One region of the Priestia sp. 53B2 genome, then DNA from elsewhere that is predicted to be linked to it. Evidence: predicted binding sites of a transcription regulator. Region 1 holds the regulator's gene; each other region holds the start of a gene.

Region 1 (10,617 bases):
TCAACTTATCGTCTGATAAATACATGCCAAGAATGTTTCAAATTCGTGGCGATCGATTAGGCTATTCAAATGGAATTGTGACCCTTGGAATTGCTTCTATTGTCTTAATTGTAGCTTTTAAAGGAGCAACTGAACAATTAATTCCTCTTTATGCAGTCGGGGTGTTTATTCCATTTACGCTTTCTCAAACAGGCATGATTGTCAAATGGCTTAGAGAAAAGCCGGCCGGCTGGCAAGGGAAGCTAACCATTAACTTAATTGGTGCCCTCATTACCTTAACGGTGCTAATCATTTTGTTTACAACGAAGTTTTCACAAGTATGGTCCGTGCTCATTTTCTTACCGGTTATTGTTTATATTTTTCATCGCATTTATACGCATTATGAAGCAGTAGGAGAGCAGCTTCGCATTAAGCAAGGAGAAAAGATTGGAACGCTTGAGGGAAGTGTGGTCATTGTTCCTGTAGCAGGAATGACAAAGGTAGTAGAAAATTCATTAAATTATGCACGAACGATTGGCGATACCGTTATTGCAGTGCACGTGGCCTTCGATCGAGAAAGCGAAAAGAGAATGGAAGAGAAGTGGGAGAAGTGGCAGCCTGATATTCGTATTGTTACGTTTCACTCTCAATACCGCAGCTTAGTGCGGCCGCTGTTTCGATTCATTGATATGGCCGAGGAAAAAGCGCGGGAAAACAATATGGCTATTACGGTCGTTATTCCACAATTCATTACGAAAAAAAGCTGGCAAAATATCCTTCACAATCAGTCCAGTCTACTGTTAAAAGCACATTTGCTTTACCGTAAAAATGTAATTGTTACAACTGTACCGTACCGTTTTAAAAAATAATGAAACATGACTAAAAACCTCCAACTTGTATGTTGGAGGTTTTTAATTTTTAAATTCACATACACTAACCGTAATCGAATCTCATCAAAGGCGCAAACGGAGGGATTACATGAGTGAATTAATTAAATTGTTGCGAAAGGGAAATAAATCGGCCATGATGGCCGCTGTAGTTAATACCATTATCTCTATCATTAAAGGAATTGCCTTCGCTTTAACAGGGAATGTAGCAATGTTTGCTGAAACGATGCACAGCTTAGGAGATGCAGCTAATCAGTTTTTTGTCTTTATAGGTTCGGCATTAAGTAAAAAAGCCCCGACCAAACGATTTCCAAACGGTTTCGGCCGATTGGTTAATCTCGTTCTATTAGGAGCGGTTCTTGTAGTAGGGATTATGGCGTTTGAAACGATTAAAGAAGGATATCACCATATTCTTCATCCGACGAAGTCTTCAGGCTTTATTTTAAATATTGCAGTACTTGGCATCTCGGTGTTACTTGAGATGTTTGTCCTATTTAAGGCAATGAAAGAAATTTTGCACGATGTCGGAATGAATACCGCAGAGGTCAATGTTTTTACGCAAAGCTTTGTTCATTTAAAGAAAGCAAAGCCAGCAACCAAGCTGGTCTTTATGGAAGATCTGGTAGCTACTGGAGGAGGCGTATTGGCATTAATAGCCGTTTTTATTTCACGGTTTACACCTTTTCACCAAGCTGAAGGAATTGCTTCTATTTTAATTGGGCTTATGATGTTTTTTGTAGTAGGACGAGTATTTTTAGATAATGCTGCTGGAGCGCTTGGTGAAGCAGATAAAGAAATGGAAATAAAAATTGGCGCGATTGTCATGCAAGATGTACAAGTGCATGATATTCAAACATTAATGGTGATGAAAGAAGGAGAAGAGCTTCACGTTGAATTAAAAGTAGAAATTGATCCTTCTTTAACAGTGGCAGAAGCTGATGATATTAAAGATCGTCTGGAAAATCGTATTTTGCAGGAAAAAGGAATAACGGATATTATTATTGAATTTGATGAAGATGATGGAATTCCAGACTGGGCGCCAAGTGATTTACAGCTTCAAAAAGAATAAAAAGAAGAGGTTAGGACAAAATTATTTTAGTTGAAGAAGATCCGAACGATGAATCGAGATTCTTGATGGAGAATCCAACTCGTTCGGATTTTTTCATTGGTATGGTGAACGTAGGTTTCATGTATCCCATTTGTTCGTCTGTAGATTGGAGGGGTGTAGTTATGTCTCGACCTCTTCTTTTTTCAATGGTGTATTCTCTGATACGAACGGCTTTTATGTTTTAAATCGATCTTTTAATAAATTCCATAGGGAACTCACTCCGAGACTAATGCTGATCAGAATTCCTGATAGAGCTACTATTAAAGCGATATATTCAAAGATAGAAAACTGCTTCATACTATCCCAATTGATGTTTCCCTCTAGTTTGCTAATAACTAAATTCATTCCGTAAATACCTGAAAGAACCGTGTAAATCGTTAAAATTAATAATAAGTAATTGTGACGCTTGGCTGCGATTTTCTCTTGATTTTGGTACAAAGTACCAAGGGTTTCTTTGACTTCTTGATAAAGAGAATTGATATGGAAGATTTTTTTAAAGAGCTTAGAAAACTCTTGACCTTCTGTGCGAGAGCTAATTTCTAAAAACAAATATTTACCTGAAAACACGGTAATAGAGCGGATTAGTCGTTCAATGCCCTCTGAATTTTTATGAAACGTGAGCTGAGAATATTCATAAGATAGTTTTAGCAACACGATTTTATAGAAAAAATGTAAAAATAAATTATAGTAATGCTGGCCAAATAGATGATTCATCAAAAGCTGATCCGTTTTAGAGTCTGTCGATTTAGAAATACACGAAAACACATGGTCTGTTATGACATAATAGGTTTCAGGAGCCCATCTGGGATACACGTGTTTAGTATTATACGTTTTAATATACTCATGATTGTGTGCAGAAATAAACGCTTTCCCGTCAGGCGTATAGCTATTTAGCTGTCCAGTACGAAATAAAGTTGTGGAATTAATCTCTTGCTCTTGATTTACCGTTACATAACTTAACACAAACATCCGTTCATCGATAAAATAAGGAAGGCTCCCAACGTGCTGTTCACGTGTGGCTTCTTTCTTGATGTGTTCGTTCAAAAATGGCGCGAGCTGCGAAAAAATATAATCTTGCACTTTGCTATAGCGATGATGTTCATAGGTAATGGTGGATCCATGCTCTTCAGCAAGCTTCGGTTCTAATACACGAAAATGATTCATGAACTCTAAAGTATCATCATAGGTGTAATGATTATGGCTTATCTCAGTGCGAATGGTCATGACGCCAATTTCAAAAGGACATAAAAAAACATCCACAGACAGCACGTTGCTAGACACGGTGGTGGAGGAAGTGTGTAACGTAATGGTATGGTCTATTTTTTTTGAAAATCGAAGCAACCCTTCTTTTTCGCATGAGTCAGGGAATAGAATGCATTCAATGTAAGGAAGAAAATATTGATCCAGGCTATCATGAGATACGTAATATTGTTCTCCGTAGTACTCTTTTTCTAAATGTTTATTTTGAATGGAAAAAAACTCGAACAAATTTGCTTTCAGTGCATGAACAAGCTGCTCTTTATTTTTTCGATCAAAGGAAAAAGGAAAAAGAAACATGTTCATTGCTTTAGTAGGTACAATGGCTTGAAATGGTTCTGTTTTCCTTGGTGTATTGGTCATAAACTACATCCTTCTTATGGTGGGTTGTATTTCCTTTTAAGAGTCGAGGAAATGCAGATAGAAAGTAAAAGGTAAAACAAGCTTTATAAAAACAGTTCTACCTGCCTGCAATGATTCAACGTATCATTTATAATATGCCAATTTTTTTAGAAAACAAACGTAAAAAAACCAACTAACATCATGATTAGTTGGTTTTACATACAGTGTCTGATTAGTGAATCGTGCGATATACACCAGTTACTTTTCCTAAAATCGTTACGTGGCGAAGAATAATAGGCGCCATCGTTGAATTTTCAGGCTGTAAACGAACGAAATTTTCTTCTTTAAAGAAACGTTTTACCGTTGCTTCGTTGTCTTCGGTCATAGCGACCACAATATCTCCATTATTAGCTGTTTGCTGCTGACGTACGATTACCATATCCCCATCTAGAATACCTGCTTCAATCATACTTTCTCCCATAATTTCAAGCATAAATACATGATCATCTGGAGAAACGAATTTATCTGGAAGAGGGAAATATTCTTCCACATTTTCAACGGCTGTTATAGGAAGACCCGCTGTTACTTTACCGATAACAGGAACATTAATGACATTGCTTTTAGGAATGTTTACTTCGTCTAGTTGAAGAACTTCGATTGCTCTTGGTTTTGTTGGATCTCTGCGAATTAACCCTTTGCTTTCTAAACGAGCTAAATGCCCGTGTACAGTGGAGCTAGAGGCTAATCCTACCGCTTCCCCAATCTCACGAACAGAAGGCGGATAACCTTTTAATTTTACTTCGTGCTTAATAAAATCTAGTATGTCTTGTTGACGTTTTGATAGCTTCATATTTTTCACCTCGATTTTAGCTATTCTTTAGGTGAATTATACCACGTGATGTGTCAATATACAAACATAAGTTCGAAGAATTCCATTGACAGAAACAAATGTTCTCACTAAAATAAGAACATATATTCTGATAGGGGGATCATAATATGCAACAATTCTTACATTCTATGAAACATTACGCTATTTTTTTTGCAGTTATCGCTGCACTTACATATGTATTGACGCTGGTTTTAGGAGCGGATAAAGTAGATTTAGACAAATATTCAACGGTTACTATTACAAAAGGAGATACGCTTTGGGAATTGTCCAACAAGTATCATAATCACCATCATTTGACCACCAACGAATTTGTCAAATGGGTTGAAGACGTCAATGATTTAAACTCAGACACTGCACAGTCCTTATCTCCTGGAGATAAATTATATATTCCTGTTTTAAAAAAAGAGTTACATAATCAAGTGGCAATTGAACAGTAGTGTGTAACGGCCGTTCCTGAATATTGTTAGAAGCCGAAAAGGTCGTGATAAAAGTGGACGCCATTATTTATTGCCGTGTCAGTACGGATAAAAAAACCCAAGAAACATCTTTACAGCGCCAGCAAGAAGAATTAAAAAAGCTTGCTAATCTTCACCATCTAGACGTAAGAAAAGTCGTAATGGAAAAAGCAAGCGGATATGACGTAGACAGAGAGGGTATTTTGGATGTTCTTCATACAATGAAAGAAGAAAAAATATCTGTGCTGCTCATTCAAGATGAAACACGATTAGGCAGAGGAAATGCCCGAATTGCGCTGCTTCATGCTTTTCATAAAGAAAATGCTACGATCTATACGATTAGTCATCAAGGTCAGCTTCAGCTTTCAGAATCTGATTCGATGGTGTTAGATATTATTAGCTTAGTGGAAGAGCATCAGCGAAAATTACATAATGCTAAAATTAAAAGAGGAATGAAAAGAGCCGTCGAAAACGGTTATCGTCCGCAGCAAAATTTAAAAAATCAAGGAGTTAACTCGGGAAGAGAAAAAAAAGAAGCGCCGATTGAAGAAATTGTACGCCTTCGCCATAACGGCTTAACCTTTGCTGAAATTTCAGTTACGCTAAAAGGTTTTGGTTATAATATTTCAAAAGCGACGGTACATCGTCGCTATCAAGAGAATGCTCAATCTCTTGATAAAACGAAAGAGATTTAGTAAGATGACTACATGTTGCCGGAGCGGTTCGGTAATTTTAATTATTGATTATAAGGAGATAGGTTTTATATGCTATCAAAAGATAAACTTGCTCGTATTAATGCTCTTTCAAAAAAGGCAAAGGCTGAAGGGCTGACAGAATCTGAAGCGAAAGAACAGCAAGAGCTACGTCAGGAATATTTAAAAGTTTTCCGACAATCTATGACAAATCACCTTCATACGATTAAAGTTGTGGACGAAGAAGGTAAAGATGTTACGCCTAAGAAGTTAAAAGAGAGTAAAAAGAAGCGTCTTCACTAAGACGTTCTAGTAAAACTAGAGGGAGTGTTCCCTCTAGTTTTTTGTATATTTTTAATAAGGCACACAAAAACTGTAAAAGTGGAATTTTTTTTGGTTCAAGTATTGTACAAATAAGCAAATCATTAGTATGATAACATATGTACATAGTTTTGAAAGGAATGAAGAGTATGACACAACGTATTGAAGATCTTTCGATTGCAACAATTCGTACTTTATCAATCGATGCGATTGAAAAAGCAAATTCAGGTCACCCAGGTATGCCAATGGGAGCTGCTCCAATGGCATATACATTGTGGACAAAATTTATGAACATCAATCCAAAGAATCCAAACTGGTTCAACCGTGACCGCTTTGTATTATCAGCAGGACACGGATCGGCACTATTATACAGCTTGCTTCATTTAGCTGGATATGACTTATCAATTGAAGACCTTAAAAACTTCCGTCAATGGGGAAGTAAAACACCAGGTCATCCGGAGTTCGGTCATACAGCAGGTGTTGATGCAACAACTGGTCCACTAGGACAAGGTATTGCAATGGCTGTTGGTAAAGCAATGGCAGAACGTCATTTAGCTGAAACATACAACAAAGAAGGTTTAGAAATTGTAGACCACTTTACGTATGGTATTTGTGGTGACGGAGACTTAATGGAAGGTGTATCTGCTGAAGCAGCTTCATTAGCGGCACACTTAAAATTAGGACGTTTAGTTGTTTTATACGATTCAAATGATATTTCGTTAGACGGAGATTTAGATCGCTCGTTCTCTGAGAACGTAGAAGATCGTTTCAAAGCTTACGGATGGCAAGTAATCCGCGTTGAAGACGGCAATGACTTGACAGCGATTGCAAACGCAATTGAAGAAGCAAAAGGCGATTTAACACGCCCAACGCTAATTGAAGTAAAAACAACAATCGGATTTGGTTCTCCAAACCACGCGGGTACTTCTGGAGTGCACGGTTCTCCATTAGGTTCCGATGAAACAAAATTAACAAAAGAAGCTTATGCATGGACATTTGAAGAAGATTTCTATGTGCCAGAAGAAGTGTATGCTCACTTCAAAGCTACAATTGCTGAAGATGGCCAAAAGAAAGAAAACGAATGGAACGATGTATTTGCACAGTATAAAGAAAAATATCCTGAACTAGGTCGTCAATTTGAACTAGCAGTAGAAGGAAAGTTACCGGAAGGCTGGGAAGAAAAGCTTCCAGCATACGAAACGGGTTCAAGCCTAGCTAGCCGTGCTTCTTCTGGAGAAGTATTAAACGCAGTAGCACAAGCTGTACCTCAATTCTTCGGCGGTTCAGCTGACTTAGCTGGCTCAAATAAAACAATGATTAAAGGTTCAGAAGACTTCACTGCAGCTGATTACAGCGGACGTAATATCTGGTTCGGTGTACGTGAATTTGCAATGGGAGCTGCATTAAACGGTATGGCTCTACACGGCGGTGTAAAAGTATTCGGAGGAACATTCTTTGTATTCTCTGATTATCTTCGCCCAGCAATTCGCTTAGCAGCTTTAATGAAGCTTCCTGTAACATATGTATTTACACATGACAGTATCGCAGTTGGAGAAGACGGCCCAACACATGAGCCAATTGAACAATTGCCATCACTTCGTGCAATGCCAGGTCTTTCAGTGGTTCGTCCTGCAGATGCAAATGAAACAGCTGCTGCATGGCGCTTAGCATTAGAGTCAACTGACCGCCCAACGGCGCTTGTATTGACTCGTCAAAACTTGCCAACGCTTGAAGGTACAAAAGAAAATGCATACGAAGGCGTGTCTAAAGGTGCGTACGTTGTATCTAAAGCTGGTAAAGACCAAGCGGATGCATTAATACTTGCAACAGGCTCTGAAGTAAGCCTAGCAGTAGAAGCACAAAAAGCATTAGCTGCAGAAGGCATTGACGTATCTGTAGTAAGTATGCCTGCATGGGATCGTTTCGAAGAGCAATCTGCTGAGTACAAAGAAAGTGTTATCCCTAAATCAGTGAAAAAACGTTTAGGTATTGAAATGGCTTCTACACTTGGCTGGGAACGCTATGTTGGAGACGAAGGACAAGTTCTTGGTATTAATCACTTCGGTGCATCTGCTCCTGGTGAAACAATCATGAAAGAATTTGGTTTTACAGTTGAAAATGTAGTAGCAAAAGTGAAAAGCTTGCTTAATGCATAATTCTTTTTCATAAGAAAGAGCAGACCACAGGAGTCTGCTCTTTTTTTCGACAAAAAAACAAAGGAATTTTTTCATCGATAGACAAGCATTGCGTACACCATTCGGTATAATGGTACAAAAAAGAACGAGCCGAAAGGGAGGATGAATCGTGAGAACGTATGAAGTATATTTAATGGAGGAAGAAGTTGCATCATCCTATTTTCGAAGAGAAAAGCTCATTTATCAGCTGCTGATTGAATATAGAATGAAACGTCACTTGAATGAAACGCACTTACAAAAACAAGTTCATTACATTACTCGCCAACTGCCCATTTCATTTATTCAACGAGAATTGCTTCAGGCGTTTTCTCATTATCCTCATTTTTTTACTCATCAAGAGACGTTTGTGCTGGAATATCCTCATAAAAAAAGTCGAGCATCTATAAAATTAACGAATCGCTGTATAACAATTGAAGGAGATGGCAATGTTGATGCTGAGACAGCTTTTTTTGAAGTATTACGCAAGCTAGATCCTTGTTTTTTAGCAGTGAATTATGGAACGGATGAATACGGCTGGCTGAGGCCTGTGAAAACAAGAAAATTTGTGTAATTATTTAAGGAAATTGGAACGGAAATATTGTATAATAGCGTATGGTCTAGTACACTGTAAGTTAGACAACACGAAGGAGGAAGTAATACCATGGGAATGTATATTCTAGTTGGTGTTCTAGCATTAATTGTTGGGATAGCGCTAGGATTTTTCATTGCTCGTAAATATATGATGAGCTATCTGAAGAAAAATCCACCAATTAATGAACAAATGTTAAAAATGATGATGATGCAAATGGGCATGAAACCATCGCAGAAAAAAATTAACCAAATGATGAAAGCAATGAACGGCCAAATTAAATAATGGTTAATTGGACAGACACTCTCTATTCAGAAGGGTGTCTTTTGTTTTATGATAGATATAAGAAAATGGTTGTGGGGCTAGGGGGATACGATGAAAATTTTTCGAGAGTTATGGTGGTTTTTCAAACAGGAAAAAAAGTCTTACATAACGGGGGTAGCGCTGCTCATTATTGTGGCAGCATTAGAACTTCTTCCTCCTAAAATTATTGGTTTAACGGTAGATGGCATTAAAGAAGAGACGCTGAATAGAAAGCGCTTAATGCAGATGGTTGGCATTTTGCTAGGAGCTGCTGTTGTGGCTTATTTCACAAGGTACATATGGCGTATTATGATATTTGGTTCATCTGTTAAACTAGCCAAGCAGCTGAGAAATACCCTCTACACTCATTTTACCAAGATGAATCAGGCCTTTTATCAACGGCGGCGAATTGGGGATTTGATGGCTCATGCAACAAACGATATTCAAGCTATTCAACAAACTGCAGGTTCGGGCGTTTTGACACTCGTGGATTCCATTGTCACAGGAGGGCTTGTTCTATGCACAATGGCCCTTACAATCAGCTGGAAGTTAACGCTTATTTGCCTTATTCCTATGCCGCTTATGGCCGTTTTAACAAGTTACTACGGTACATTGCTTCATGCGCGGTTTCATCACGCACAAGCAGCATTTTCTACTTTAAATGATAAGGTTCAAGAAAGCATTAGCGGAATTAAAGTCATTAAGACGTTTGGGGAAGAAGCAGCTGATGTCGAAGAATTTCGCATTAAGTCTGCAGATGTTGTCCAAAAGAACATGAAAGTAGCCCGAGTAGATGCATTGTTTGATCCGACCATTTCGATTATTGTAGCACTTTCTTTTTTACTTGCTCTTATTTTTGGCAGCAAGATGGTTATTAGTGAAGAGTTAACACTGGGGCAGCTTGTTACCTTTACAACTTATTTGGGCCTTCTTATTTGGCCGATGCTCGCGTTTGGCTGGCTATTTAACATTGTAGAACGAGGAAGAGCATCATATGACAGGGTATTTTCTTTATTAAAAGAAGAAAATTCGATTGAAGAAGCAGCGCATCCTAGTGCTGAAATGCCAACAGGAAATATTGAAGCTGTTATTCATAGGTTTTCGTATGTTAAAGAAGACGAATATACGTTAAACGAAATTTATTTTACACTTTCTCGCGGTCAAACGTTAGGTATTGTCGGAAAGACGGGTGCTGGTAAAACCACGCTTTTAAAGCTGCTGCTTCGTGAATTTGATGTAAGTGACGGAGCTGTTTTATGGGGAGGAAAAGACATTAAAGACTATGCTTTTGATTCATTGTACAAAAGCATTGGATATGTTCCTCAAGATCACTTTTTGTTTTCAACAACAGTTGCTGATAATATCGCGTTTGGAAAAAGAGAAGCAAGCAATCAAGAAATTAAAGAAGCGGCTAAAGTTGCCAATGTACATAGAGACATCCTCGATTTTACAGATGGCTATCAAACAATAGTAGGTGAAAAAGGCGTTTCGTTATCGGGTGGACAAAAACAGCGTATCTCGATTGCAAGAGCTCTTTTATTAGATCCTGAGCTTTTAATTTTAGACGACTCGCTATCAGCGGTAGATGGAAAAACGGAAGCGGGTATTTTACAAGCGCTGA
Region 2 (10,617 bases), on a different contig from region 1:
AAACGAGCGGCTACACCTTCTTTTACAACAACGCGATCAATCACTACTTCAATGGAGTGCTTTTTGTTTTTTTCCAATTCAATTTCTTCTGTTATTTCACGCATTTCTCCGTCTACTCGAATGCGAACGTACCCTTCCTTTTTAATATCTTCTAATACTTTTACATGGGTACCTTTTCGACCAGATACCACAGGTGCCAGTACTTGAAGTTTTGTGCGTTCAGGGTACTCTAAAATTCTATCTACCATTTGCTCAATCGTTTGAGATGTAATTTCAATTCCATGATTAGGACAAATTGGCTTTCCTACACGAGCAAACAAAAGGCGCAAATAGTCATAGATTTCCGTCACAGTTCCGACGGTTGAACGAGGGTTTCGGCTCGTTGTTTTTTGATCGATTGAAATAGCAGGCGACAATCCTTCGATCGAATCTACATCGGGCTTATCCATTTGACCTAAAAACTGTCTTGCATATGCCGAAAGCGACTCGACATAACGTCTTTGTCCTTCTGCATAGATTGTATCAAAAGCCAAAGAGGATTTACCAGAACCTGACAAACCTGTTAACACCACTAATTTGTCTCGTGGGATTTCAATATCGATATTTTTCAAATTGTGGGCTCGTGCACCTTTTACCACGATTTTTTCCATTGCCATGTTTTATCACCCTTCCGCTTTTAATTCTAGAATCAAGTCACGAAGCTCAGCTGCGCGTTCAAAGTTAAGCGCTTTGGCTGCTTCTTTCATTTCTTGTTCCATTTCTTCTACGAGCTTTGCTTTTTCTTTTTTGTTGAGCTTATCAAATGCCGGTGCTTCTTCATACGTTTCTGTATCTTCTGCTACTACTGTTGCACGAATTGAGCCTCGAACTTCTTTTTGAATCGTTGTTGGTGTAATACCATGCTCTTCATTGTAAGCTTCTTGAATACTTCTACGACGCTTGGTCTCATTGATAGCAATGTCCATGGAGTTTGTGATGCGATCTGCATACATAATGACATGTCCATTAGCATTTCGCGCAGCACGTCCGATGGTTTGAATAAGCGATCGTTCTGAACGCAAGAATCCTTCTTTATCCGCGTCTAATATGGTTACTAACGAAACTTCCGGAATATCTAAACCTTCACGAAGTAAGTTAATTCCTACAAGCACATCGTACTTTCCAAGCCGCAGCTCTCGGATAATTTCAATACGCTCGAGCGTCTTCACTTCAGAGTGAAGATATTGAACTTTAATGCCGATTTCTTTTAAGTAGTTCGTTAAATCCTCAGACATTTTCTTTGTTAACGTCGTAACGAGTACTCGTTCATTTCGCTTAATCCGGTCGTGAATTTCTCCAATTAAATCATCAATCTGCCCTTCAATTGGTCGAACTTCAATATTTGGATCCAATAATCCCGTTGGACGGATAATTTGTTCAATCACATCAGGTGCCTTCTCAAGTTCATAAGGACCTGGTGTTGCGGAAACATGAACAATTTGGTTAATATGCTGTTCAAATTCATCAAATTTAAGCGGGCGGTTATCTAATGCGGACGGCAAGCGGAAACCATGGTCCACTAACACTTGTTTACGCGCTTGGTCTCCATTATACATTCCTCTAACTTGAGGAATCGTAACGTGTGATTCATCCACAACAAGAAGGAAATCTTCCGGGAAGAAGTCCAGCAGTGTATAAGGTGTAGAACCAGCGGGACGAAGCGTTAAATGACGAGAGTAGTTCTCGATTCCCGAACAAAAGCCCATTTCTCTCATCATTTCTAGGTCGTAGCGCGTGCGCTGCTCCAAGCGCTGCGCTTCTAAAAGCTTTCCTGCTTCTTTTAGCTTCTCTAGCTGTTCTTCTAGTTCTTTTTCAATATTTTGAATGGCAACACGCATTTTTTCTTCTCTCGTAACAAAGTGAGATGCCGGGAAGATAGCTACATGTTCACGATCACCAATGATTTCTCCTGTTAGAGCGTCAACTTCTCGGATGCGGTCAATTTCATCGCCGAAAAACTCGACGCGAATACAGTGTTCATCTCGAGACACAGGGAAAATCTCCACAACATCACCGCGAACGCGAAACGTTCCGCGCTTAAAGTCAATATCATTTCTTTCGTACTGTACATCTACTAGCGTACGAAGCAGCTGATTGCGCTCTTTTTCCATTCCTACTCGAAGAGATACGACCATTTCTTTGTATTCTTCCGGAGATCCTAAGCCATAAATACAGGATACGCTGGCAATAATAATGACATCTCTTCGTTCAAAAAGAGAAGAAGTTGCCGAGTGACGAAGTTTATCAATTTCATCATTAATGCTAGCATCTTTTTCAATAAATGTATCTGTTTGAGGTACATAGGCTTCAGGCTGATAGTAATCGTAGTAACTGACAAAGTATTCGACTGCATTATTAGGAAAAAACTCTTTAAACTCACTGTACAATTGGCCAGCAAGCGTTTTGTTGTGAGCCATAATTAGTGTCGGCTTATTTATTTCCTTAATAACATTAGACATGGTGAAGGTTTTTCCCGTTCCTGTAGCACCTAACAAAACTTGATGCTGCTTACCTTCTTTAATTCCTTTCACGATCTTTTCAATTGCCTTTGGCTGATCACCTTGCGGTTGATATGGGGATACTAATTCAAACTGATCTTTCAAATGAAGGCCTCCGTTTCTATTTTCTTGTTTTATCTATTTTTATTACGATATGTAAAAACCGAAAACACGAACTGATATTCGTATTTTATCACTTTATAATCATAAATGAAACTAATGAGTATTAATCTTATATAGTGTTTGTTTGTTTTTATTTTTTACCCTGTTACTTTATTACCCACTAAATTCTTATACTACCCTTTTCGAAGGGAATACAATTCTTTGGATGAAAGCAATAAAAGAAAGTAAGCTGCGTTATTGTTTGAAAAAGATAGGCTTTTGCGCCAATTTCTAAATTATGATACAGTATAAAAAATATGTACTGAGAGGGGTTTAGTATGGCAAGCGTTGATCAAGTTCTTATAAATAACTCCTTTACAACAGTTGAAGAATCAACTTCTTTAGCTAAAGTGAAATCTGAACTTTCAAACTATGACTTCGTTGTAGTCACAGCAAGTACCTTTTATGTAATACAAAAAGATGAACGATACCTTTTAACAGGTCATGACGGGGCATCTTCCATAAAAAAAGTAATAGCGGATACAAATTGGCCTTCATCTTCTACTTCTACGTTAGCCAATTTACAAGCCAACACAAACTGGAACAGACCAGTCCTCATTCAAGCAGAAAACCAAGAAACTACAATAGGACTTGTAACACCTTCACAGTGGATTACACATTTGCATAGCCAAAATGAGATATTAGCTTCCTATTTTGATACATTGGCAGAAACCATTAATGATGCAGTGACAGCGGTCGATAATGAAGGAAATGTAATCTTGTGGAATACTGCTGCGGAACATACGTATAAGATTCAGAGAGATGATATTGTTGGTAGAAAAATCGGAGAGCATTTCAAAGATGAATCCATCATTCTACATACGATTCTAAATGAAGGGCGCCCTGTTCGCGGAACGTATCATCGTCCTAATGAACAAACTCACGTGCTTATCAATGCATCTCCTATTATAAGAAACAATCGAGTCATAGGTGGAGTTGCAACTGAACATGACATTACCAATATTGTAAGATTAAATGAAGAGATTGATGTGTCTCTTCTCATTCCGAAAGATAATCCATTTTCTTCTTTCACGGGTATCAGTCCTGAAATTAAGCAAGCCGTTGACATTGCCAAAAAAGTGGCATCTACAGATATGCCTATTTTATTAACAGGAGAACCTGGTTCTGGGAAAGAAATGCTGGCTCAGGCCATCCACTACGGGGGATCCAAACATAAAGAACCTTTTTTATCTTTAAATTGCGCCACTATTCCATCGGGACTCCTGGAAATTGAGCTCTTTGGTCATCAAAAAGATGTCTTTTCAGAAGATCCAACAACCATTGCGGGAAAACTGGAGCAGGCTCACAACGGGACGTTATTTATTGAAGAAATTGATAAAATGCCTCTTGAAATTCAAGTTAAGTTTCTCCGTTACTTGGAAGAACGATCCTTTTATCACGTTGGAGGCACGGAAGAAATTCAAGTTCAAACCCGAATTGTAGCCTCTACCACGACGCCTTTGGAAGAGTTGCTAAAAGCCGGTGAATTCCATGAAAATCTTTACTATTTGCTGACCGTCATCAACATTATTATTCCGCCGCTTCGAGACCATAAAGAAGACATCGAGGCATTGACTCAGCAATTTGTACAGGAATTCAGCAAGAAGTATAAAAAGAAGGCTCCTTTCATTAGCTCTGAAGTTCTCGAAGCCTTTATGCAATACGATTGGCCAGGCAATATTCGCGAGCTGAGAAATACGATTGAACGAATGATTTTTCTAAGTGATCAGTCGTTGATTACCCTTACGCACCTTCCTGACAATCTGAAGGATGCAAGTTCTTTCACAGAAGTTCAAAAAGAGGAAGAGTCTCTCCAAGAAGCTAGGCTAATAGAAGAGACTCTTCAAAAAACCTATGGAAACAAAAGTGCAGCAGCAGATCTGCTTGGCATTTCACGCGGCACCCTTTACAACAAAATCAAAGAATACGGACTAAACTAATCAAAAAATTCGACACGAAGCTAAAGATGCTTAGTGTCGAATTTTTTGATTTCCTATAGACTGAACTTATTTCTGTTTTCTCGCTGTCATCTTCCCTTGTGTAAATAATAGAAGATAATCATACCCTCCGGCTTTCGAGTCCGTTCCGGACATATTAAAACCTCCAAAAGGATGAACGCCAACTAATGCTCCTGTACATTTTTTGTTAATATATAAGTTACCGCAGTGCATGGTAGCTAACGCCCTTTGAATTCTCTCTTCGTTTTCAGAGAAAAAAGCTCCCGTCAAACCGTAGTCAGTTTCATTGTAAATCTCAATGGCTTCTTCCCAGTTATCTGCTTTTGTCAACGCAAGGACCGGTCCAAAAATCTCTTCTTGCATAATTCGTGCTTTTGAATCCACATCTTTGAATACTGTAGGTTCTATATAGTAGCCATTTCCGGGAGCTTTAGCTCCCCCGGCAATAAGCTTTCCTTCTTCTTTGCCAATTTCAATGTAGGCTAATACTTTTTCATACGCTTTTTGATCAATAACAGGTCCCATAGAAGGATTTTCTTCAGGCAGTCCGACGGTTAATTCTTTTGTTAATGCGGCAACTTTTTGGGCAACCTCTTCATAAACAGATTCTACAATAATCGCTCGAGAGCCAGCGGAACACTTTTGGCCTTGAAATCCAAACGCAGATGCTACGATCGCTTGCGCTGCCGCGTCTAAATCTGCCGTTTCATCTACCACAACGCCATCTTTCCCTCCCATTTCAGCAATGACGCGTTTCAGCCAAATTTGTCCAGACTGTACTTTTGAAGCACGTTCATAAATGCGACATCCTACTTCTCTTGATCCCGTAAAAGAAATAAAACGAGTTTGAGGATGTTCGACTAAATATTCTCCAACTTCTATGCCATCTCCAGGGATAAAATTCAGAACACCAGACGGAAGACCCACTTCCTCCATTAATTTAACAAATTTCGCAGCAATAACCGGTGCAGAATCAGCTGGCTTTAAAATAACTGCATTTCCAGATACAATTCCAGCTACAGTCGTTCCAGCCATGATGGCAAGCGGAAAATTAAAAGGTGAAATGACTACTCCTACGCCTAAAGGAATATACGTCATCTCTGTTGTTTCACCTTCTACCGGCGTTAAAGGCCGATGCTCATTCGTTTCACTTAAACGAATCATTTCTCGCGCATAAAATTCCATAAAGTCAATAGCTTCCGCGGCATCCGCATCAGCTTCTGCCCAGTTTTTCCCCACTTCATAAACGAGCATGGCAGAAAATTCATACTTTCTTTTTCTCATCAGATCTGCTGCTTTAAATAAATAATCAGCACGTTCAGCAGGCGGGACGTTCTTCCATGATTGAAATGCTGCTGACGCTTCTTTCATTGCCTGCTCAGCATAAGCTTTAGTACCACGGCTTACTCTGCCAATCACTTCATCTACCTTTCCCGGGTTCGTAGAGACAATCACTTCTTCTGTTGAGATTTTATCTTTTCCAATCGTGAGAGGATATGTTTGTCCCAGTTCTTTTTTCACTTTCACTAACGCCGCTTGCATCGCTTGTTTATTCTCTTCTAACGAAAAATCAGTAAACGGTTCATTTTTAAAAACTGAGATTTTTGTACTTACTGTCATTTCAACCAGTCCCCTTTAATTAGAAATTTATTTCGCGAAGTTTTTCAGCACAAACCATACGTTGGCGGGACGCTCGGCTAAGCGTCTCATGAAATACCCAAACCAATCAATGCCGTAAGGAACATAAACCCTGACTTTATATCCTTCTTTTACTAGACGGTCCTGCAGCTCTACGCAAATTCCATAAAGCATTTGGAACTCAAATTGGTCATTTGAAATACCATTTTCTCTTACTAATCGTTTTGTGTACTGAATCATTTCTTCATCATGACTTGCTACAGCTGTATAGTGCCCATTTAATAAATGCATTTTAATGATTTTTTTATAGTTTTCATCTACGTCTTTCTTTTCCGGAAATGATACTTCTGGCGATTCTTTGTAAGCTCCTTTTACTAGACGTAAATTGGCTTGATATTGATGTAAGTCATTCATATCTTGTTCTGTACGATAAAGATACGCTTGAATCACAATTCCAACATTATCGAATTCTTTGCGTAATTCTTTATACATATCAAGGGAGATTTGGCAGTGCAAGTAGTCTTCCATATCAATTCGAACAAAAATATTATTCATCCTGGCCGTGTGTAGAATTCTGCGCATATTTTCCATACAAAGCTCTTTGCTAATATCCAATCCTAAAGAAGTCATCTTTAATGATAAATTTGATTGAACGCCCGATTCTGCAATGGCTTCTAGTGTCTGAATGCACATGGCAGTAGACAACCTGGCTTCCTCTTCTGTAAAAACAAATTCTCCTAAATGATCAAGCGTAACAACTTTTCCACTATTGTTAAGCTCCTTGGATGTTTGAATTGCTGATTCGGTTGAGTCTCCAGCAACAAAACGAGCTGCCCCCATCCTCAATCCATACTTTTTAGCTAATTTGTTCATTGAATGATTTTTGCCAAGCGACTGAAACATCGTTCTCATTAATACTTCCATCAATCCTAAACCTCCTTTTATTTTTTAAAATTAAAAATAAACTAAATTTTCAGATTAATAATTTTATTTTTCTATACCCTTCTCACATTTCTGTACACTTATTTAAATAAATTTATACATAAGTGTCTAAATTTTTTTATTAATAAACATATTTGTCTAATTAATTTGATTATACTCGTTCATTAAATGAACCGAAACAATATTGTTATAAGTTCTAACTCATTTTTTTACATAAAAAAGCTCTCCACGTTGTGTAGAGAGCTTTTGTGTACAGTTTAATAATAAGCGATTAACTTATCACCAAAGCAACAATCTTTACTTTCCAGCTGCTAGCATGCCTTTTGCATATATAAAACCGATGGCTGCTGAAAGTAAATCTATTAAAATAATAAGCGGATAATCTGCGTACCCTTTATATACAGAAACAGCTATCAACAAAAGCGTCAGCGCTGTGGCAACATATAAGTTATATGTTACTCTAGCAAACAGAACAAGCAATATGGCGGGTAGAAAAACTGCGGCAATCGTTTTGACTTCCACAAACATTTCTCCTTTTTATCCGTCTTTTAACCAGCTTGTGAATCACGTTTTGTATAATTGTGTACAAACAAAATACCTAGTTCATGATGTTCGTTGTCATACAATGCTCGCTGAGTAAAGCGAACTTCTCCATTTTCGTCAATAACTTCTAGCTTACAAAAAGCACGGTTATTAACTTGTAATGCTTCATAAAATTTATGGACTTCAGATACAGCGATTCCATTTACCTTAATAATCACTTCTCCTACTTTCAAACCCATTTTCTCTGCCGGAGAATGAGGGATGATTCCTAATACAACCAAACCTTGTGTACGCTTAGTAAACAGTGCGGGCGCTTTTTCATCGCTTCGACGCTGCTGCAAACGAATCCACTCTCTTCCTATGATCGCTAGAATAGCAACAGCTACAGCGGCAAGAGGATAAAAAATAGCAGCAATCGTAATGATCGTTAATCCCACGCCTAATGCTAATACACGCTTACCGGTAAATTCAATAGATTTAAACGGCACCATACTTTGAATTCGCTGATAAAAACCGATAGCAAAAGGAACAAAAAACAGGCTAAATGATGTTCCGTCAATAGATAACACAGGCCACCATGGAAACACAGACGTAATGGCGCTGCCTGGAATTAAGACAAAAAGCGGGACAACCCATAATTTTTGAGAGTAATGAGCTCCAATTTCCTGCCCTCTTTTACTTTTCACAATGGCTGGAGACGTACCTTTTGCTCCAAATTTCCAAATTAAATATCCTTCTGCTAATACAAGCAGAGACATTAAAATAGTCAGAGAAGGTAAATCTGCGTTATGAGCTTGCACAGACCACGTTTGAATAAATCCTTCACCGAAACCAGATGCCGGAATAAGCAAGGTTGCAAGCACAGCCAGTCCTACGGTGTAAGAAGGAGAAAGCCATTTAAACGTCCAAGGGCCGCTTATGATAAAAGTTAAAACAGCTACAAGTACAATCATTCCTATAGATACATAGACACCTAGCAACACGGTAACAACGGATAAAATCAACCCAATAATGATACCTGGAAAAAATAAATATTTTGCTTCTAAAATAAAATCAAACACGCGAACATGAAAATTCTGACGCTCTCTCTTGACGCGAGAAAGACCTACAAAAAACGAGACGAGCAGAAATAAATAAGTTAACGGATGTAAAAACAAACGCCCGATACCTTTTAAGAGCTCTAATGCAAAATCCATTTTTTCACCACCTGTATTTTTCACATTTTTATTACAACATTTACGATTGATTGTTATGTATCATAGGCTTCTTTATTTTATCAAAATGCATCACTAACCGACAATGTTGTTTTTACTAAAAAAGTTCCGCGCTTTGGAAAAGCACGGAACTTTTTCTACTTCTTATTGACTAGCTAGCTTTAAAGCCGTTTGAAGCTGACGATCTTCATCTTTTGATTTAATTTTTTCTAGAAGTTTTGTTTGTAAAAGCGCTGCTGTATCTTCATCGATTTCACCTGTAGCTTTTTGCTTATTGGCTTTTTGGAATGCAGTTACAGCTGTTTCTGTCTCTTTACTAAAATATCCGTCTGTACGTCCAGGTTCAAAGCCAAGGCCTTTTAGCATCACTTGAGCATTCTTCACTTGGTCACCTGTCATATCACGTGTTAATGGCTTTTTATCAACTTGAATTGGATTTGCATAATAATAATCCGGCTGCTTGACTTCTACTGTTGGTTTTATACCTTTTTCGTTAATCCAGTTTCCATCAGGCGTTAGCCATTTATAAAACGTTAATTTTAAATTACTGCCGTCTTCCATTGGAACAGCTTGTTGAACCGTTCCTTTTCCATAGGATTTTTCACCGACTAGCTTGTATCCTCCTGCTTCTTTTAATGCCCCGGCAAGAATTTCCGAAGCGGATGCACTTCCTCCATCAATCAAGGCCACAATTGGATAATCCTTTTTCTTTTTCATTGAAGAAACCACTTTTTGACGTTCACCGTTACGATCTTCAATTTGGATATATGGCTTTTTATTCGTTACTAATTTATCAAGCATTTTTTCAACGCTCGTTAAATAGCCACCAGGATTTCCCCGAACGTCTAGAACTAAGCCATCAATATTTTTATTTTCAAGTTTCTTCAACTGTTTCGTAAATTCGTCTCCCGTTGATTCAGAGAATGACGTAATTTCCATGTAGCCAATTTTTTTATTATTTACATTTTTAACAGAAGAATAGACGGTTTCAATTGGAATCTCATCTCTTACAACTTTTACTTTCATCGTTTCTTTCACGCCTGGTCGTTGAACATCTAATGTCACGGTAGAGCCTTTTTTACCGCGAATTTTTAATACTGCTTCATTCAATTCCAGACCCGCGATACTTTTACCATCGATCTTTAAAATCTGATCATTTGGTTTTAATCCTGCTTTTTCCGCAGGAGATTGTTTAAACGGAGCTACGATTGTTACTTTTCCATCTACCATGCTTACTTCAGCGCCAATTCCCTCAAACGATGAATCAAGAGACTGCGTGAATTGCTGTGCCGTTTTCTTATCCATGTAAGATGAGTGAGGGTCTCCTAAGGTTTGTACCATTCCTTGGATTGCGCCATCTAATAATTTTTTGTCATCTACATCTTTGTAATATTTTGAAGATATCAGTTCATAAGCTTGCTTGATTTTGTCTAGCTCTTCCTTTTCCACTTTACTATCATTTGAAGAAGTTGTAAGGGGGGTACTGACCGTTCCAGCATTTGCATACTGAATGCCAAAATATGTACCTGCTGCTCCAACAACTAAGGAGAGTGCCATTAATAGTGCAACGATTTTCCGATTCAAGTTCTTTCATCCTCCTCAACCTTAAGCCATCTCTTCTTA
Region 3 (10,617 bases), on a different contig from region 1:
TAACTATTTTCTATGATGGAGCAGGGTTTTTCTTGTTTTCAAACGAGGATAGATATTCATCCATACAAAAAGTGTGCTCAACCTTCCCAGAAGACTCAAGACTAGTACAAATTAATGACCAATTAATAGATCAAGATGAAGAGGCTTAGTTTATTATGTCAGAGAAAATTAATTTAAAAGTAGGGGAATTAAACAATGAAAAACGAACTATTAAAGGCCATAAAAACAGACAGTCTTATAGAGATTTACAAAGATATTGAAGATATGGATACCTTCCTAGTAGCAAAAGTTCTGAAGGTTACTGATAACCATGCCATCATCGTAAAGGTATCAGCAACTGGTATGTATGATGGATTTCACCTTATAGAGATTGAAGATATTTATCAAATAAATACTGGATCTAAATACATTCGAAACATTGAAAAGCTATATGCTGCTAAAAATCAAAAACACATCGAATTTGATGAAGAACATGAAAATTTAATGCTGAGTATTTTAAAATTTGCTCAAAAAAATAACTTTGCTGTTTCAGTAGAGCTATTTAAAGATGGAGATGTACAAGGATTTATTAAAGACATTAGTGAAGATATTCTTATTATTTCTATCCTGACTAATGATGGAGAACCTGACGGTGAAGCAATCGTAAAGCTTGAAGATATAACTTCTATTTCGTGTGACCATGAGGATGCAGTGTGTTTGAAGATCTTATATTCTTATATTGAAAATGACAATATTAGTAGAAAGCAATAATCCCTAGGGATTTATTGCTTTCTATTGTTTATTCTTCAATATAAAACTTTTTTTATGAGGTCTAACTTTCTAAAAAATTATCCTTTTAACTCTTTATTTAATAACGTAAGGAACTTCTCCTGCACCTTTTTCTTACGAATCATTCTTTTGACGCGTAAGCTACTCTGCAAGTAAAATCGTACTCGTCTGTTTCCAAACAGTAATGCGTAGTACTTGTCATCCTCGTAAACGTTTCTAAACCAATGTTGTTGTTTTAACAATTCAATATGCTTGTTAATTTTTTTTGTGTTTAAACTCTTAGGAGTATCAATAATAGGAACTAAGCTTGATAAAACATCTGATAAAAAATCCGTCATTTATATATCTCACCTTACTTTTTATGTATTATCTATTATACCTGTATGTAGGTATTTTTATAGCTTAAATGAATTTCCAGGGCTTTTATAAGGGAAATTAAAGTTATATATGGTCTATAATTTTAGCACCTCCTGTTATTATACTCATGCTCACACTTTTAATAGAAAGGAATCACGTATAATGAACTCAAAAAAATCTGTACAAATAGGAGATGTTTTTGCTACACCCTTACCCATGAATAAGTATGGTGCAGTTAAGATATTGGGTATCATTGAACGCTCTTATCTTCTTGGTATTACAAGTTATATAGATGAAAAGCTTCCTACAATAGAATCTAAATCCGTTCGTCAAACTTTAATTACGGAGTCTATAGTAGATGGATTAGAGAAGCCTTTATTTGAATGGGTAAATGGAAGAGTCCCTAAAGAATTAATTTTTATTGGAAATATCCCTTTGACTACGAATGAAATAGGTGTTGAGTCCAATATATATGCTGGGGACTGGTCAAAAGACTGTGGTATAGAAGTCTATTATGAATGGCGTAGAAAAATGGACCCTAAAGGCTTTGAACTTGAAATACAGAGAGAAATACAAGAAGATGAGGCCTATGCTCGTAGACACTCAATTTCAAAACCCAAGAAAATGATGGATGACCAGATCTTTTGGGGAATTATTTCTTTATTAGACTGGGGTAAAAAGGGTGAAGAAGAGATTGTAGAGCTTGCTATCGAGGAACTTTCTACTTTCACTGCATGGCAAATAAGGCATTTCGAAGAGGCTCTATGCTATAAGCTTTTCTTATTGGATACGATAGAACATGCAAAAGAAATGGGAGAATACTGTTTTTTAGAACAAAATCAAGCATTCTCACCAGACCTCTTTTTATATGCCAGGTGTGCAGTAGTCGCTCGTGGACAAAAAGTGTTTGAGGATATCTTATCTAACCCTAGAAAAATGCTTAAAAATACCGAATTTGAAGCCTTGCTGTCTCTTTCATCAGAGGCTTATTATTTGAAAAAGGGGAAAGAATTCAAATACATAAGTGGTTGTAGTTATGAGACATTCTCAAACAGAGAAGGTTGGCCAGAAGGGTTTTAACAGTAAAAGTGTGCTTTTTTGTAAAAATTATAAAATGCACCGTGCGCAAAAGTATACGTTTACGGACGAAATAATTTGTATAAGAAATGTATCATTTTTATAGTTCGTATAAGTTTAGAAATGAATTACGAACGTTCACTAAAAGACAAATACTTTTAAGAACGTTTTGACATCGTACTAGTCATAGAATAATTATTACACAAAATTTCCAGTTGAATTTATTAATAAGAAACTCAAAAAGAAACATACGACTTTATTAATATGATCTTTTTGATTCTCATTATTCTTATGTTCTTCTTATTCAAAGACTACTCCGGACATCGAATAGAAAGGTAAATTCAGCATGACAGATGTATTTTCTACACGCTCTATTATCTGTAACTCTGTATCTATAGCATTCAAAGCAGTAATAATTGACTGATTACCTTTACTCATTGTTAGCGATGAACTTTTTAAAGATGATGTTAATGATTCGCCATTCATAAGAGATTCTAATGTTAATATCCCTAATATTCCTGCAGCTAATACATCAACAAACCATAGTTGTCCTAAAACAATTTGACTTCCATTAGCTGAACTAGAACCCAATCCTAAAAAACCCATGCTATTATTACGGACAATAGCACATCCACTGTAACATGAATTTAAGATTAGATAACGTCTTTTTTCCATTTTAGGAATTGATTTTTGTAATTCCCAAGCTGTTATTTTTTCTGTTTTAGAAATGGTTAAATTAGAATAAGGTGGATTATTTGAATTAAATTCGCCATGAGATATAACCCAAATTAAATCATATTTAGAATCTGAATATCTTTCTAAAAAACCTTTCTTTGTACATTCAGAACCAGTAATAACTTCTATATCAACTTGATTTTTTTGGAGTATTTTTTTAATTCCTTCTAGTTCAAACATTGCTCTATGTAAATCCTCAGCTGGATCAAACCATATTAAGACACTTTGTATTTCGGAAGGTACAGGATGATACTCATTACCTCCAGTTATAGAATAAGTATGCTTTGTATTGTTCAAAAGAACTGGAACAATTGCTGTATTAGTCCATGAGGTTTCTAAGTACTCAAAATTGGTTTCTTTTGGTAGTCCGTTGAGAATACCCTGAAATTCTTTTATGTTAATAAAACTTTCTATAGCAATTAAGTATTCTTTTGATGCTTCTACCTGCTGGCGAGCTAAAATAGATTCTTCCTCAAATTCTAATGATACATCCTTACCTACTAAGGTATACCAACTGGCTTCAACTTTACTTTTCAATTCCATTATTTCTTCTAGTTTCACATCGCTTTTCACAGGAAAAAATCTAATTTCATCATTGTATTTTATTAAGAAAATTGGACCTTCAGCCCCTTCAAGATTAGGAATAGTAAGAAATAAGTCTTTATCTCTTATTTCCTGGAATCTTTGTTTACCAGGTCTAAAGCCATTCCAATTATAAGCTAGCTCTAAGAGTAAATAGTATTCTCTTTTCTGAAGGCATGTCGTCAGAATTTGAGTAAATATTATACTGTATTTCTGTTTTAGTAGCTCAAACATACTTCGATCTGAGAATATGGCATGGGCTTTCAACATAAATTCCCAGAGTAACTTTGTAATTTTATCTCCATCAATGGATTTTGAATGGCATAAACGTAAAACCTTCATATAAATCAACTCAGCCCAGAAGAATGTATCTGTTTCTTTAACAGCCTTTTTTGTCCATTCTAAACTTTTAAGATTAAAAGCAAGGCAGGAAGATATAATAAATCTATAATTAGTATCCTTTTCGTTTGAATAACAGTTAATTAATGAGTTAATTATTTCTTTTGCATCTGGTGAATTAGAAGGAATTAAATCTAAATAGTTTGTGAAAAACATTAAATCGGATTGAGTAGGATTTACAAGTGTAGCGAATCTTTTATAATTCTCATATACAGCTTGAGATTCATTTCGTACGTTACCTATGATCTTTGATAACCGAAAGCCTAGAGCCGCGCGGGAAACGAAGAACTCTTTTACTAATCTAGGGAGCATATCGACTATACTTAATAAATATAAATCCATATCAAAGCTTCTACGTAGGTATAAATCGCCCTTCTTAGTGAATGAATCAAATGGAGTTACCCATGGGTCCTTAGCTTTAAGTAAAGTATCATGTGCTTCTCCATATAATCCTAATAATTCTAATCGATATGCTAAGTTTAAATTTATAATAACTATTACTAGGTGTGGAAAACCTACTTCATTTTGTACACCTGGATCATCGTTTAAGTTTCCTAATCTCAATAATTCACCAGTAAATTGATTAACGATTTCAATCATATTTATATAGGATTCGTTAGGAATTGAATTAACAATAGTATTTAAATTGTCAGCCATTCCAATAAAATGTTCCGGAAGTAATGCTTCACTTTGTAAAATACCTACTAACTTTTCAAATTCTCTATTAGAAAATTGTTTGACTTCACTTAATAATTTAATTGTTTCAGAAAAAAGCATAATTATTACCTCAATCAATATAGTGTAGTTGCTGTCTGTTTTAAGTGAATACTTGCACTTACTTATTAGGAGTTCCCTACTTAGTAAAATAAGTCTATCTTGTAGGGAACGTAATTTAAAATTTTTATTTTGAATAAAAACCTTTAATATTAATTCGTTCATTCAAATTTCTTAGACCTTCTTCAAAAGTTTGTATTTTAAATAAACTATTTTCAGAAGCTAGATGAATAATTGTCGGCATAGAAGACACAGAATAGGTTATTCCTTTAGGATAATTACTTCTGAAATTTTCTTGTCTCTGACAAATTAATGTCCCAATAGTATCAGAGTAATCTTCTTTAATAATAGTTAATATTGAAACCATATACTGGTACAATTCTGTAGCATACCTAACTACTTCATCATATTTTGGGATTTTACCCTTATGAATAACATTGTTTCGAAACTCAATTATATGTTTAGATAGTATGGGAGGTGCTTCCTTAAATTCATTTAAATATAGAAAATAAAAAGCTCCTAATTGTCTTTCTGATTGACTTTTTACCATTTTCCAAGATTTATTTATCTCTTCATAAGGTATATTTTTATGTGTCATTAGTATCTGAATAAAATACTCATAAAATCTTTCTAAAGAAGCTGCGAAACTTGAAACGGCTTCACGACAATATCCGTCCAGAAGGGCCATGGCTCCCATTTCAAATAATATTTCAAACTTTTCTTCCTGTAGAAGAGTTATTGTTTTATGCCCTTCGCTACAAATTAATTCGTAGACCCCTTCATCAGAGATATCAAGATATTCGTAATTATAATTCTCATAATTACTTTCAAAAACGCACTTATTACAAAAAATTAGAAGCTTCATTGATAATCTCCTTTAAATAGACGATTTTAAAGCTTTTATCGTTATATTAGTATTAATTTGGTCTTAATTGATGAACTATTAAAGTTCTTTATCACTACAAATTTATAACTCTCCAAATTTCCTGGAATTTACTATCTTCTCGCGCGCATTCTTCAACAAATTGTATGATGAAGCTGACATCATTTGAAATTGTTCAGGCATTATTATCTGAGAAATAGCTTTCTTTAGGTTTTTATTTCTATCAACACCTATTAATATACAAATGGTTGGTTCATCCTCATATAGAACCCTCTCCATCAAGAAGCGCTTTCGTTCTACTACATCCTTAAAAAGCTTATTAGATGAATGGAGTAAAAATATCATAATAACCGGTATTTCCTTTATCCGATCTTCTTTCTTATAATTATAGACTGTGTAAGAAGTAAGAAAGGTTGAGCGTCCCTTTAATGCCAAGAGTCTTTGAATTCTTGTAGTGAGAAATTCGTTCATACCATTACGTTTTTCAGAATCTAACAAAAGCAAATATCTAGCAGCTCTAATACATACTACATCTTTAGTGTTATCTAATAACAGAATTACTTGTTTGAACATTTCATCCATTTCTTGTTCAGGCTTTACAGAGGGTCCAATGAACGCATCAAGAAAAAATTTTGAGTCCTCACCCTCAAATTCTTTGTTCACCATTCTAGCCATGTAAGTATCTATATCACCTCTGTAACTAGGTATATAAATATCAGTTGCATCTGTTTCTTCAACCAAATCGCTTATGTGCATAGCGTAATCATTATATTCAAAGTATAAGCCTATGTGGTCTAATTCATCATTTACCTTGATGTGTATATTCTTAGATGCTCGGCTTCTTTGATATAGATAGTTTAAGAATATACTTGGCGAGTCAAATAACTCTGGATATACCCTTAAGTCATTCATTGAAACACACCATACTGGAAGATTACTTTTTTGAATGAATTCGGTTTTTTCAATTTGTGAAGCTACCTCGTTGAAATCGTCTAATGTAACGCAACAAGCTTGTATAAAGTTAACATCTCTAATTGAATTTATAAGCTCATAACGCTTTTTACTCTTTTTCTGATAAAGTTCAATCCTTCCAAGACGCTTGTACTCTTCAAAGAGTCTTAAGGACTGCTCATAAGGGTTTTGAGCTAAAGCTCTTAACGAGTTTTTATAGGCCTCCTCATCTGAAAAAGGAGAGACAGGAGATAGGGCTCCGCCTTTAACCTCCAAGATAATCATTACATCGTCGAATATAATTACACCATCACACTCACACCACTCATTCTTTCCATTCCCCCCCACAGGAGCTTTGTAAAAGATATTTTGAAACATTTGAGCTGTAGGAAGAATCTTTTTAAATAGTTTAAAAGGAATTGCTTCAGATAAATCCTGTTGAATGTTATTAATGGTTGCTGAAAATGCTTTATTCTTTCTACGTAGAGCACGAAGGACAGTTCTATAAAAATTATCCATTAAGTTATCGATAGAAAAGCAATAATACTTATTTCCAATACCCAAAAAGGGCTTATATTTAATAGGTAATTCCTTAAGCATTACTTGCGAATGATTTGTAAAGAAATCGTTACATTCGCCTGGCTGTAACGCCAATTCCTTTATAAAGTCCAAGGGCCAACCTGTTATTTGCTCAACATTAAAATATTCTGATGTTTTTAAGAGCAAATCCTCAGACAAACCCGTCATTGGCGAGGATTCCCCCTTAGGCATAAAATCCATGAACCCTATTGTTCGTAAATGTTCACTGATTTTGAGTAGTCCCTCTACAATATTTGCAGCAGTTATATTAAAGGCTTCTACAAAAAGTTCATTATACGGAAGAAGTACATCTTGGAAATGTTCCTTTTCAAATGCTGGATAGAGCACACCCGAAACATTCATCTGCATACCTTGAGAGTATTTGATTAATTCATCTCGTGGCACAGTATTTACATACATATTTGCGGCAAGAAAAAGCTCATCTAACTCTTTCATACATTCTCCGATTTCATCCATAGATAAGCATTCTGTTCCAAACGGTGTATTCGAAGATACAACGAGGCTTTGAATGACATCAATTCCTTTGTTCATTGAAGGTTTACTATTCCCCTGAACAAAAATTTCTGGATCTATCATATGATAAATAAATCTCTGGATATAAAGTTGGATTATAGTGGTGAGGGGGTTCCCTGTTAGAATTTTTGTTTCAATTTTTTTAATACTTTCTTGTATTTTCTCCTCTAGCTGATCAGGTTTAAAAGCGAGCAATATATCAGATGGCTCATTCATTTCCTTCATAATCTAGCCTCCTTAGATTAGGTATAGGTAAGTTAAGCTTTATAGCTCTTTTATCCTCTTGTAAATCAGTAGCAAAATCTACACCAAAAGTCTTATCAAACACCTTTTAATTTGTGACATTGAACTTTTTAACCTCATATTCCAATGCCCCAATAAACTTTTACAAATAAACTTAATTCTACAACAAAAAAAAACATTATTATACAGATTTTTCTTTTTGTTGATTCTTTTTTCCTTCATATGCTTATATTTCATTTATGAAATGTAGTTAAAAAGTCATGAAATGTAGAAGGTCTGATTAATTAAGATAAAATTCATTTATGGTTTATATAGGAAATTAATGTTTCGCTCTTACGAATACATATTTTTAAATGTTAGCAATAATCGGGAAAAGATTCCATTGAATAAAGAACGTTTGTTCGTATATAATAAAGAACAAATGTTCTTTATTGAGGAGTACTTTCAATGAACTATGAGCAGCTACCAAACAGAGTCATTATTTGTATTGATATGAAAGCATTTTATGCTTCCGTTTCTTCTGTTATAAGAGGTTTAAATCCTTTGAAAACAAGGCTTGCTGTTGTAGGAGATATCAAACGGTCGGGATCTGTTGTGTTAGCTGCCACACCTTTATTAAAGAAAGAAGGGATCAAAACAGGAAGCCGTCTTTTCGAAATTCCTAAAAGGAAAGATATCCATGTAGTGAATCCATCAATGGAGAGATATATCAAGGCTTCGAACTATATTTCTAGTTTGGTGTTACAGTATGTGGCTCCTGAAGACTTTCATGCGTATAGCATTGATGAGTTGTTTATTGATGCTACGGCTTCTTTGCATTTATTTGCTCGAACACCAGAGGAGCTAGCTCATCGAATACGTAATGAGATCTATCGCAAAACAAGACTGACAGCTACCGCAGGAATCGGTCCTAATCTCTTACTGGCTAAAGTCAGCTTAGATCATGAAGCGAAGCACAGCCCAACAGGGGTTGCTTATTGGCGATATGAGGATATTCCCTTTAAGTTATGGTCGATTCATCCAATGAAGGATTTCTGGGGGATCTCGTCAGCTACAGAAAGACGCTTAAACCGTTTGGGCATCTATACCATAAAAGAACTCGCTCTTTCTTCTAAGGAAATGTTACAAAAAGAATTTGGCATCATGGGAGAGGAACTTCACCAACATGCGAATGGGATTGATTTTAGTCGTATTTCCGATGTGTACATCCCTAGTTCCCGTTCCTTTGGGAAAAGTCAGATTCTCTTTCGAGATTATACAAGCCGAAAAGAAGTTGAATTATTACTATTGGAGCTATTGGACGATGTTTGTTTCCGTTTACGCATGCATCAAGTGGTGGCTCAAACGATCCATTTATCGATCGGCTACAGCAAACAAACAGGTGGAGGCTTCTCCAGACAAAAGAAAATGGGAAGAGCTTCAAACTTAAGCCAAGATATTTTTCCGTATTGCTTAACCATCTTACATACATATGATAATGGAATGCCGATTCGCTCCATTGGGATCTCCTTATCAAACACAAGCATTGAAGAAGAGGAGCAAATGAGCTTATTTGAGGATATCGATCAGCGTGAAAGAGCCTATGCTCTTGCTAAAACGATTGATGAAATTCGGCTGCGTTATGGAAAGAATAGTGTTCTACGGGCTTCAAGCTATCTGGATCACTCAACAGCTCGTTATCGAAACGGCCTTATAGGTGGCCATAAAGCATAACATAAAGGAGGAGATATCATGTACCACGATAGAAAAATGAAAAAATGGCGTCCATTCGCAAGCATGCCAGAGCAATACATAGGATTACAGGAAGTCATAAATAGGCAATCAGAAATCCCCCAACCTCTTTTAACAGAAGAGCAAATGGAACAAATCAATTTCACCTTGATTGAAGCCTTACATACAAATAAACAATTATACCTTACATATTATAAGAACGGGCAACGTATAACCGATACAGGATTCATCCAATTTGTTGATTCCCTGGGGGATCTCTTTATTTTCATCGATGAAGTATTTGAATTAAAAAATAAAATGAGGTTAAGTGAGCTAATAGATGTTCGTTTCACGTAAGGCTTAGGCTTCCTTTTTTAGGGAAACGTTTTTATTGACATACTGTTAACTGTTACGATTTTCTTTTTGGGGTAAAGGTTAAATTTCATATCCATTAAAGTTAATAATTTGATTTGATATACTAAGTTTAGAAAATCTATCTTGAATTACAAATTAAATTATTAACTCCTTATCAAAAAGGGTGGCGAATATGGAATTTAAGGGTAAAATTATTTTCTTGGTAAGAGACCGTTTTAATTGTGTTCATTTTTATAAAAAGGCTTCTCAAACAAGTACAAAGTTAAATAGGTACATAGAATATATTCAATCTCTGGAGAAAAAACTAGGTGATGATTTAATAAAATCCTACATTGTAAATAAAAGTGACTATAAAAGTAATTATGTATGGTGTTCTAATCTTTGGAGAACAGATTTAACTGAAAAGGTTTCTCTAAATCATCAAAAATATATAGATTATTTAACTGAGCATAGAAACGATGTTAAATTTATAGGTCCATATAAAGCAATGAGAACAAAAGGGCTTCACTTATGTCGTTTTGGGCATGAATGGAGAGTTCAACCTCACTTGGTGAAGAAAGGCGAAACCTGTGAACATTGCAAAAAAAACTACAAGGAGTCTCATGGAGCTAGATACATTACGGAGTTGCTTGCAGAAAATAAGATTGAAT

The links. The regulator LexA, encoded in region 1, represses DNA repair genes until DNA is damaged. The targets are predictions, from matches to a motif close to CGAACATATGTTCG.
Region 2: the regulator LexA is predicted to act here: its motif matches at 2,710-2,723, upstream of uvrB (excinuclease ABC subunit UvrB).
Region 3: the regulator LexA is predicted to act here: its motif matches at 8,273-8,286, upstream of ACN6NE_RS24525 (Y-family DNA polymerase).

Annotation. Positions count from the first base shown of each region.
Region 1 covers NZ_JBLZXA010000008.1:311,214-321,830, reverse strand. The annotation lists gene ACN6NE_RS05045 (APC family permease) at 1-848, shown strand, start outside; gene ACN6NE_RS05040 (cation diffusion facilitator family transporter) at 958-1,935, shown strand; gene ACN6NE_RS05035 (hypothetical protein) at 2,149-3,594, opposite strand; gene lexA (transcriptional repressor LexA) at 3,806-4,423, opposite strand; gene yneA (cell division suppressor protein YneA) at 4,570-4,899, shown strand; gene ACN6NE_RS05020 (YneB family resolvase-like protein) at 4,953-5,612, shown strand; gene ACN6NE_RS05015 (DUF896 domain-containing protein) at 5,682-5,912, shown strand; gene tkt (transketolase) at 6,080-8,086, shown strand; gene sirA (sporulation inhibitor of replication protein SirA) at 8,235-8,675, shown strand; gene ACN6NE_RS05000 (YneF family protein) at 8,766-8,978, shown strand; gene ACN6NE_RS04995 (ABC transporter transmembrane domain-containing protein) at 9,069-10,617, shown strand, end outside.
Region 2 covers NZ_JBLZXA010000009.1:147,385-158,001, forward strand. The annotation lists gene uvrA (excinuclease ABC subunit UvrA) at 1-656, opposite strand, end outside; gene uvrB (excinuclease ABC subunit UvrB) at 663-2,642, opposite strand; gene ACN6NE_RS09990 (sigma-54 interaction domain-containing protein) at 2,978-4,639, shown strand; gene pruA (L-glutamate gamma-semialdehyde dehydrogenase) at 4,706-6,277, opposite strand; gene ACN6NE_RS10000 (proline dehydrogenase family protein) at 6,305-7,219, opposite strand; gene ACN6NE_RS10005 (DUF2198 family protein) at 7,535-7,759, opposite strand; gene ACN6NE_RS10010 (PDZ domain-containing protein) at 7,786-8,976, opposite strand; gene ACN6NE_RS10015 (S41 family peptidase) at 9,139-10,578, opposite strand.
Region 3 covers NZ_JBLZXA010000029.1:43,279-53,895, reverse strand. The annotation lists gene ACN6NE_RS24560 (hypothetical protein) at 1-149, shown strand, start outside; gene ACN6NE_RS24555 (hypothetical protein) at 196-750, shown strand; gene ACN6NE_RS24550 (hypothetical protein) at 828-1,106, opposite strand; gene ACN6NE_RS24545 (DUF4240 domain-containing protein) at 1,288-2,205, shown strand; gene ACN6NE_RS24540 (CHAT domain-containing protein) at 2,503-4,857, opposite strand; gene ACN6NE_RS24535 (hypothetical protein) at 4,820-5,557, opposite strand; gene ACN6NE_RS24530 (hypothetical protein) at 5,660-7,864, opposite strand; gene ACN6NE_RS24525 (Y-family DNA polymerase) at 8,330-9,595, shown strand; gene ACN6NE_RS24520 (YolD-like family protein) at 9,614-9,949, shown strand; gene ACN6NE_RS24515 (DUF2726 domain-containing protein) at 10,140-10,617, shown strand, end outside.